DNA from 3 places in the Selenomonas sp. oral taxon 920 genome. Region 2 is predicted to be linked to each of the others. Evidence: riboswitches for the same ligand, from Rfam matches in the RefSeq annotation. Region 2 holds a riboswitch; each other region holds the start of a gene.
The links. Region 2 has a riboswitch for molybdenum cofactor ahead of BCS37_RS11035 (hydrogenase small subunit). Riboswitches for the same ligand answer to the same signal wherever they lie in the genome.

Region 1 (3,274 bases), 420 kb from region 2:
GACACTCATGCCGCCTGTACAGAGTACCATGTCCATGCCAAGGGCAAGCAGTTCCTCAATCGCCGCACGCGTATGCTCCGTCCCGTCATCTGAGAGACGATGCTCGTCTACCTGTAGTCCGAACGCGCGCAGTTTGCTGTCAATGACGGGCGTAAAGGTGTCCTTGATGCGTCCGTGAAAGACCTCCGAGCCCGTCGTCACAACGCCGACCTTCATCTTTCGATAGGGAAGAATGCGCAGCAGCGGCTCGGAACCTGCCGTCTCACGCACCTTTTCCATAGTGCTCTTATCAATGACGAGCGGAATCACGCGCATCCCTGCGAGCTTCGTCCCCGCCTTTACGGGATAGTGCTGCGCGATCGTCGCGATCATCACATCCGTGATATCGTTCACCGCATTGAGTGCATCCTCGCGCACCTCGAACACGCCGTCCACTGTCGATGTCAGCTCGATCTTGCCTTCCTTCGGCTCGCTCGCCGTCATGTAGTCGCTCCGGCAGAGGTCACGCAGAATCACTGCCGCATCGTTCTCGTGCAGCATATTCTCGTCGTCCTCCCAGACGTAGATATGCTCCTTGCCAATGCGCAGCAGCACCTCGACATCCTCCGCGCGGATCACATCGCCCTTGCGGAATCGCGCTCCCTTGCGCTCCCCCCGCACGATCTCCGTAATGTCGTGGCAGAGCATCATCCCTACTGCGTCCTGAACGCGAACCTCCCGCATAGTCCCTCCCGTTCCATCGATATGTATTTTTGAAAATACATAGTATATAATACACATTCGCGATCAAACAAGAATAGTTTTGCGACGAATTAATCTTTCTCTAAAAACCATTCTCATTTATACATTCTTCTTATTGATTATACCACATAAAATAAATTTTCTCTATGATTTTTCGTAAATGAGAAAGGTTTTTTGCGCCCTTTGTCCCTCTTTTCTGTAACAGAAGATTGCGCGCAAACGATTGATTTTCAATGCAAGGTACGCTATGATTAAAACATTCGGTCAGAAAGGAGGAATACACATGCCGAACGCAGGACTGACGCACTTCGATGAGGGCGGCGCCGCGATCATGGTAGATGTCAGCGGCAAGGAGAAGACGCACCGCGAGGCGATTGCAAGCGGACGCATCTATGTGAGCGATGCGGTCTATGCCGCCATCGAGGGAGGCACTGCGGCGAAGGGCGATGTACTCGGCGTTGCACGCATCGCAGGGATCATGGCGGCAAAGCGCACATCGGACACCATCCCGCTCTGCCACCCGCTGCCGCTCGCCAAATGCACGCTCGACTTCGCGCTTGAGGAGATTCCGCGCCGCGCCGTACGTGCGACTGCGACTGTAAAGGTCACAGGCGAGACGGGGGTCGAGATGGAGGCACTGCACGCTGTGAGCGTTGCACTCCTCACAATCTACGATATGTGCAAGGCAATTGACAAGCGCATGGAGATCGGAGACATTCATCTCGAGCGCAAGTCCGGCGGCAAGAGCGGCACATTTGTCCGCTGATTCGGGGAAAGGTCAGCTTTTCCAACACACACTCCGAGCAAGGATTATCTAAGGCAAATTTGCTACGACGCCTTGCCTGACGGATTCCGTCACGGGGTACGACTTGGAAACGGTCGTGCCTACTCTATTTTGTAAAGGAGAATACTACCATGAAACTTAGGAACTTACTTACGGCAGGTCTCACCGCCATGGCACTCTTCACCGCTGGCTGCGTGGGCGGCGGCGACAGTGCAAACAAGATGGACACGCCGAAGGAGGGTCCCATCGAGCTGCAGGTCTCGGCGGCGGCGAGCCTCACAGACGCGATGAAGGAACTTGGCGGAATGTACGAGAAGGAGCACGGAAATACGAAGCTCGTCTTCAACTTCGGCAGCAGCGGTGCACTCCAGCAGGCGATCGAGAACGGCGGCGCCGCCGATGTCTTTGTCTCCGCTGCACAGAAACAGATGAATGCACTCGACGAGAAGAAACTCCTAGCGGACGGCACGCGCGTCGATCTGCTCATCAACGACGTGGTGCTGATTACGGCGAAGGACAGCAAGCTGAACCTCCCCGACTTCAAGGCAGTGCTTGACCCGCAGGTCGCACACATCGCGCTCGGTGAACCGAAGGGCGTACCCGTCGGACAGTACAGTGAGGAAGTCTTTACAAAGCTCGGCATCCTCGATGATGTCAAAGCGCGCGCCGTCTACGGCTCGGATGTCCGTCAAGTGCTCGCGTGGGTCGAGACGGGCGATGCGGACTGCGGCGTTGTCTACGCAACCGATGCCGCCATCTCGGATAAGGTAAAGGTCGCCGCCGTTGCTCCTGCCGATACACATAAACCTATCGTCTACCCCGCCGCCGTCCTCAAGGATGCGAAGAACATGAACGAAGCAAAGGATTTCCTCGCGTTCCTCCAGACGGACGCTGCGAAGAAAGTCTTTGAGAAATACGGCTTCAAAGTGAAATAATGACGGACGAAACGCTATCCCCGCTCATCATCTCGCTTGAGGTCGCGGGTCTTGCGACGGTCATCACCTTCTTCGTCGGCATTGCTCTAGCCTACGGTGTCCTGCAGATCCGCAGCCGCCTCGCGGGCACGATCGCCGACGCCGTGATTACCCTGCCGCTCGTTCTGCCGCCGACCGTCGTCGGATTCTTCCTCCTGCTCTTCTTCGGAAAGCGCAGTACGATTGGAAGTTTCCTCCTGTCAATCGACCTGCCGCTCGTCTTTACTTGGCGCGCGGCGGTCATCGCGGCGGTCATCGTGAGCCTCCCGCTCATGTACCGCACGGCACGCGGTGCATTCGAGGCGATTGACCAGAGCATGATCCACGCGGCGCAGACACTCAGCGTCAACAACTGGCGCATCTTCTGGCGTATCATTCTGCCGAATGCACGGCACGGCATCCTCGCGGGGCTCGTCCTCTCGTTTGCCCGCGCACTCGGTGAGTTCGGCGCAACCATCATGTTCGCGGGCAATATTCCGGGACGTACGCAGACCATGTCCACTGCCATCTATGCGGCGGTACAGGCGAACGACTACAACCTCGCCTTTCGCTGGGCGATCATCATCTCCCTGTTCTCACTCTTCTTTATCGGAGCGATGAACCTGTACCTCAAACGGGAGGTGCGTGAATGAAGCTCGTCGTCAACATCAAAAAACGCCTGCGTGACTTCACTCTTGCGGCAAACTTTACGCTCACGGACACGACCCTCGCCCTCCTCGGCGCATCGGGCAGCGGCAAGAGCATGACGCTCAAGTGCATCGCGGGGCTCGAGCGT
Region 2 (3,274 bases):
AGAGCAGCATGCGCCGACCACGGCGGATCTCTCCGAGGCACTTGAGATGATCGAGGAGCGTCTCGGTACGCGCCGCTCGTCCATCGACCTCCTCGCCGAGACCATGCGCAGGGAGTTCCCGGGGGCGGCATCCTATGCCTCGGACAGCGCACCGCACACGATGCCCTCCATCTGGCCGGCGGCGGGCTACGTCAGCTCGCCCTACGGTCTGCGCTTTGGCGGTACGGAGTTCCATCAAGGGATCGACATTGCCGCCGATATGGGCACGCCCATCGTTGCGACCGCTGACGGCATTGTCACGGCGGCAGGGTGGAACGGCGGCTATGGAAACATGGTCGATGTGGACCACGGCGGCGGCATTGTGACGCGCTACGGGCACGCCTCCGCGCTCGCCGTGACGGTTGGACAGCAGGTGCGGCGCGGTGAGGTCATCGCCTATGTCGGCTCGACGGGACGCTCTACGGGACCCCATGTTCACTACGAGGTGCGCGTTGATGGGCAGCCCGTCAACCCCGCAGGATATTTATAAGGGAGAATGCTATGAAATCCTTCATTTGTATGATTGCCGCAGGACTTTTTCTCCTGCCTGCATGGGGCGTGAGCGCGGAGAAGAAGGATATCCACGAGGTCATGATGGCAGAGGAGCACCACGGGAGCACCGCGCCCGCAGAGCGTGCATCGGACGAGGAGAGCGTCCTGGACGAGGAGATGGACGAGCTGGGGGATGAGCCTGCCGGTTCGCACGATGAAGACGGCACACTCCGCTCTGTGCCTGAGGGGCCAGCAGCACAGGATGCTGCCGAGGAGCAGTCCGCACCGCAGGACGGTGGGCACGGGATCGGCATTGCTCCCGTGGCATCCGACGCTGCCTACGGCGCGGCGACGGCGATCGAACCCGTGACGCTCGCGGACGGCGACTGGGTCTTTATCGAGGGGGACGAGCGGCGCGGCTGGTTCTTTGACCGCGCGAAGATGCGGCGCAATGGCGATGGGAGCATCTCCTACTGGCAGCTCATCCTCTACAATGACCTCGGCAAGGCGCAGTTCGTGAGTGCAATGCACGACGAAGCGTACCGCAATGTTGGCTACACACTTCAACGGCGCGTGCTCGACCCGAAGAAAAACACGATCCGCACCTACGAGATCATCGCCTATGACACGGAGAATGCGGTCATTACGGACAGTGCGCGTGACGGGCACGCCGCCGAGATCCGCCCGCACACGATGGCGGCGAAGGAACGCGATGCCGTGAAGAAGGCGGCGAAGAAACGGAACATCAAAAATAAATCACACACATGATGAGAATAAATATCAGATATTGACAGTACGGCAATTTCCTGTTAAAATTAACAAATAATTAAGGAAGAGCCTGCAAAGCTCTTTCACGTTTCCGAGCAAAAATATCTAAGGGCACCATTCCTATGATATTGCGCCTGCGCTGCGGGATTCTCCCAAGATGCGCACAGGGTACGGGCAGAAATGCACGCGCCTTTCCGTCGGGAGGAATCGCCTCCCCATTGAAAAGGAAGCGACAGAATTGCCGTCACAGGGCTGTTTCATGCGTCTGTTTCAGGATGTGCAGATGCGGCGTATATGGCTGTGTTAAGGGGCTGTCTGTCATGCCTTTGGGTGCGGGGGACAGCTTTTTTTGCGTGCAAAAAACGAACGCAAAATTAGTTTTCGTACTGCACAAAAGTGTATTTCTTTTTTGATGGGATGGGTGTATAATTATAAAAATTTTCTATAACTATGAGCAATAATTATCAATTATAAATGGTGTATTGGTTAGGAGGATTCATGTGAGTAAAAGGGAGAGCTTATGGGAGGCCTATCTCGCAAAGGGCATGAGCCGCCGCAGCTTTTTGAAGGGCTGTGTGACGCTCACGTCCCTGATGGGGCTGAGCACGGACATGATGACGAAGGTCGTCGAGGCGGCGGAGACGAAGCCGCTGCCGGTCGTGATCTGGCTGCATGGGCACGAGTGCACGGGCTGCGATGAGTCCTTCATCCGCTCGGGTGCGCCGCTTGCATCCGATCTCGTACTGAACAGCATCGCGCTTGAGTACAGCCATGTCCTGAGTGCGGGCTGCGGTGAGCCGTTCGAGGAGCACCTCGAGACGACGATCAAAAAGTACCACGGGGAGTACATTCTCGCGGTCGAGGGCGCGGTTGCATCGGGCGCGCACGAGTATACCTGCATGTCGGGCGGACATCCCTTCTCGCATACGCTGAGGCGTGTCGCCGAGGGGGCAAAGGCGGTCATCGCCTACGGGACGTGTGCGACGGCGGGCGGCATCCAGGCGGCTGCGCCGAATCCGACGGAGTCCACGGGCATTCGCTCGTTCATTGGTTCAAAGCCCTACATCGCCGTGCCCGGCTGCCCGCCGATCCCCGAGGTCATGACGGGCGTCGTCATGCATGTCGCGCTCTTCGGTACGCTGCCCCCGCTCGACGGGGAGGGACGGCCGCGCCAGTTCTACGGCAACCGCATTCACGACACTTGCTACCGCCGTCCGTTCTTCGATGCGGGCATGTTTGCCGATCGCTTCGACGATGCGGGGGCAAAGGCGGGATGGTGTCTCTACCACCTCGGGTGCCGAGGACCTGAGACCTACAACTCCTGCGGCAATCTGCGCTGGTATCAGGGGATGTCGTACCCGATCCAGTCGGGTGCGCCCTGCATCGGGTGCAGCAATGCGAATTTCTGGGACGATGCACCCTTCTCGAAACGTCTGCCCGAGTATGACGGCATCGATGTGGATATGGTCGGTGCGGGTCTTGCCGTCGCTACGGCGGTCGGTGTCGCGGCACACGCGGGCGCGAGCCTTGTGCAGAAGAAATGCCACGAGAAGCAGCTCGAAAAAGAGGGAAAGCAGGTGCATGAATGAAACACGTTGTTGTCGACCCGATTACGCGCATTGAGGGACATCTGCGCGTTGAGATCCAGGTGGATGAGGCGACGGGCAAGGTCACGGATGCCATCTCCTCCGGTACGGCATGGCGCGGCCTCGAGCTCGTCATGAATGATCGCGACCCGCGTGACGCATGGGCATACATCCAGCGCATCTGCGGCGTCTGCACGTCGTCCCATGCGCTCGGCTGCCTACGTGCCGTGGAGGATGCGTTCGGCATCACCATCCCGAAGAACGCACACTATATTCGCAACATCATCGCGGCGTGTCTCGGACATCAGGACCACATCATCCATTTCTACCATCTGCACGCCCTCGACTGGGTCAGCCCGCTCGAGGCGCTCAAGGCGGATCCTGCGGCG
Region 3 (3,274 bases), 150 kb from region 2:
CAGCAGTGCCTGCTCGGGCAGATGCGTTGTAAAGACCACACCGTAGCCCTTTGCACGCAGACTGTCGATTGTCTGCAGGACGAGCACCTGATTGCGCACGTCGAGTGCCGCCGTCGGCTCGTCCATAAGGATCAGCCTCGTATTTTGAAGCAGTGCGCGCCCGATGGCGACCAGCTGCCGCTGCCCGCCGCTGAGCTCCCTGCACTGGCGGTCGCGAATGTGCGCAATGCCGAGCTCCTCGAGAATCGCATCCGTCTGCGCATAGTCCGCCCTGCTCGGCGCGGAGAACATCCCCGTGCGCACCGTCGCGCCGAAGGACACATAGTCACGCACCGTAAACGAGCTCTCCGCGCTGATGATCTGCGGCACGAACGCGATCTCCCGCGCGCGCTCACGCGGCGACATCGCATAGATGTTCTGCCCGTTCGTATAGATGCGTCCCTGCGTCAGCTCCTGAAATCCCATCAGGCACGCGAGGAGCGTGGACTTGCCGACACCGTTGCGCCCGAGGAGCGCGAGCACCTCGCCGCCCTTGATTGAGAACGAGATATGCTCGAAGATGTACGGCGCGTCCGTGCGGTAGCGGAATGAACCGTCGTCGAGCCAAAGCATTGCGCGCTCCATCAGAAATACCTCCGCTGGCGATAGAGAATCCACGCAAAGAACGGTGTGCCGACAAAGCCGCAGAGAATCCCGAGCGGAACCTCCGCAGAGGTCAGCGTACGCGCGAGGAGATCGGCGAGCATCAGGAAGGACGCGGCGAGTACCGCCGTTGCGGGCAGGAGATGCGCGTGGTTGCCGCCGACGAGCATCCGCGCCAGATGCGGCAGGATGAGCCCGATCCAGCCGATCGTTCCGCTCAGGCACACCGCCGATGCTGTCAGCAGGGTTGCGAGCGCGATCACGGCAAGACGCTCGCGCTGCACATTCACGCCGAAGCTCGCCGCCTCCTGATCCGAGAGCGAAAGCACATTCATGCGCCAGCGCATCGCAAGCAGCCCCGCAAGCGTGAAGACGATGATCGGCGTGACGTAGAGCAGATTGTCCCACGAGACCTTTGCAAGGCTGCCGAGCTGCCAGTAGACAATATCCGCCAGCTCCGTATCGGGGTCGGCGAGGTATTTGAGCAGCCCGATCACCGCCGCCATAAAACCCGATACAATGATGCCGCAGAGGACAAGCACAATGCGCGAGCGGCTCTGCACGAGCTTTGGCAGCATGAGTGTCATTGTAACTGCCGCGATACCGCCGAGGAATGCCGCGACCGCCGTCCCGCCGAGCGTCAGATGCACGAGAATCGCAAGGCACGCGCCCACGCTCGCGCCCTGCGAGACACCGAGCAGATCGGGCGAGACGAGATCGTTGCGGAAGACACCCTGATACGCCGCACCCGATACCGCGAGCGCAACTCCCACGAGGATGCCGCCGAGCACGCGCGGCAGACGGATCACCATGACGACGTTATACATCGACGCATCCCACGTGATCGGAAGTTCAATAAAATTCGATGCAAGAATTGCTGCCACCTGATCGAACGGGACATAGAACCGTCCCACCGAAAGTGAGAGGACGAAAAACAGCACGGCGAGTACACTGCCCGCCGCCATCATACGTGCATATTGCCCCATAAAACCCCTTTCCCGAATTTTCCCAATAAAAATGCCCACCGAAAAAATCCGGTGAGCAATTACAGCGCACAAAAAGAGCGCAGTCCTCCCCATGCCGGTTTTCCTTTGCAATGCAGACAGAAGTCTGCGGGCAGGGAAGGACGTTTCCATACCTTCCCCCGTGATCTGCGGGATTCCGCGATCAGGCCGACGCACCATAGCATACGCCACAGGTACGGCGGCTCGAAAAACATAAATATGTATTTTTTATGAGCATAGCATGAGATTGACGTTTGAACAAGAAAAAATAGATTCTGCCCTTTACCCCAACCAGTTCATCCATCATGACAAAAACTTTGTGCCAATCGTCATCTTGCAAAATTCGATGCGCTCATGTTAGAATGGCAGTGGATTTGTTGACAGTAATTGAGGAGGTATCTTATGTTTCTGACACGATGCACACGCACGATGCGCACAGTTCTCGCGGCTGCGATGCTGGGCGTACTCGCGCTCACAAGCGGCTGTTTCAGCGGCGACGTGAACGTCGTCATCAACGAGGACGGCAGTGCCGATCTGAAGACGACGCTCGTCAGCGTGCCCATGCTCGCCGAGATTGTCGAGCAGAGCAAGGCGGCGACGACGGCGAAGAATCCGGACGCGCAGGTTACGCCCGTGACGAAGGAGAATATGGCGGGCTACGAAATCACGGAGCACTACGCAACGATCGACAAGCTCTCGGAAAATGACTTCTTCAAGGCGAACGAGGGCAAGAACACGGGCATCACCGCGAACAAGAGCCTGTTCTACACGGACTACAACTTTGACCTGCTCTTTGAGGGCAGCCAGAACGGCGGCGGCGCAGGCGCATTCGCGAGCAATATCACGTTCACCTATCAGATGACACTGCCCGTTGTGCCCACAAGCTCGAACGCCGACCGCTCGGAGAACGACGGCAAGCAGCTTACATGGAACCTCGGCAAGACGCTCGTGACGGGTGAGTCGTCGAAGATCGAGGTCGCGTTCCGCCTCTGGAACAAGACGGCAATCATCGGCACCGTCATCCTCGTCATCGTCCTCATCGGCGCAGGCGCATTCTTCATTCTCCGCAAGCGCAAGCCCGAGGAGGAGCAGCAGGTGCTCGAGGATGCACCCATCGACATTACCCCGAACGATAATAAGGACTAAACGGCGCACACAAAAGACGAGGAACTCTTGCGTTTTGCAGGAGTTCCTCGTCTTTTAATATCGTTGTCAAGGCTAATTGTAATGCCCCCAACAGGCAAAAATCAGAATTGCATAACCTTCGATCAGATCGGCAAGCCAATGCTCCTCGTCAATGTGTCGGCTCCAAAAGCTCGTCAAATTCTCTTTCAATGGTTCGGGTTTTCCGATTCCATCGAATGGATTTCACACAATATCCTTGATGAGCTGATTGAACGCTTGACCATCCTCTTATCAAGCTGTTGCCAGTATCGCTTTAACCTTTCGTCACCCGCACTGCAGGATCAGGCGGACGTTGTCGAAATTGCGCGCGGCAAGGTCCTCCTTCCGAATCCAGAAGTAAATCAGACCGCAGTCGCCGTACATGAGCTCCGTTTCATCGTCCTCGACGGTGCCCATCTGAAACAGCAGCACCCAATGATCTGCAGCATTTCTCACAAGTTCCG

Region 1: it holds a riboswitch for molybdenum cofactor, as region 2 does, so the genes downstream of both, modA (molybdate ABC transporter substrate-binding protein) here and BCS37_RS11035 (hydrogenase small subunit) in region 2, are expected to answer to the same signal.
Region 3: it holds a riboswitch for molybdenum cofactor, as region 2 does, so the genes downstream of both, BCS37_RS10280 (FecCD family ABC transporter permease) here and BCS37_RS11035 (hydrogenase small subunit) in region 2, are expected to answer to the same signal.

Annotation. Positions count from the first base shown of each region.
Region 1 is NZ_CP017042.1:359,928-363,201, reverse strand. Features, by position in the region: gene BCS37_RS01620 (molybdopterin-binding protein) at 1-723, opposite strand, end outside; gene moaC (cyclic pyranopterin monophosphate synthase MoaC) at 1,025-1,507, shown strand; molybdenum cofactor riboswitch at 1,527-1,663, shown strand; gene modA (molybdate ABC transporter substrate-binding protein) at 1,657-2,460, shown strand; gene modB (molybdate ABC transporter permease subunit) at 2,460-3,131, shown strand; gene BCS37_RS01600 (sulfate/molybdate ABC transporter ATP-binding protein) at 3,128-3,274, shown strand, end outside.
Region 2 is NZ_CP017042.1:2,310,747-2,314,020, reverse strand. Features, by position in the region: gene BCS37_RS11045 (M23 family metallopeptidase) at 1-529, shown strand, start outside; gene BCS37_RS11040 (hypothetical protein) at 541-1,299, shown strand; molybdenum cofactor riboswitch at 1,377-1,544, shown strand; gene BCS37_RS11035 (hydrogenase small subunit) at 1,800-2,888, shown strand; gene BCS37_RS11030 (nickel-dependent hydrogenase large subunit) at 2,885-3,274, shown strand, end outside.
Region 3 is NZ_CP017042.1:2,156,305-2,159,578, forward strand. Features, by position in the region: gene BCS37_RS10275 (ABC transporter ATP-binding protein) at 1-624, opposite strand, end outside; gene BCS37_RS10280 (FecCD family ABC transporter permease) at 624-1,628, opposite strand; molybdenum cofactor riboswitch at 1,713-1,868, opposite strand; gene BCS37_RS10285 (hypothetical protein) at 2,049-2,792, shown strand; gene BCS37_RS12290 (hypothetical protein) at 2,865-2,981, opposite strand; gene BCS37_RS10290 (YwqG family protein) at 3,096-3,274, opposite strand, start outside.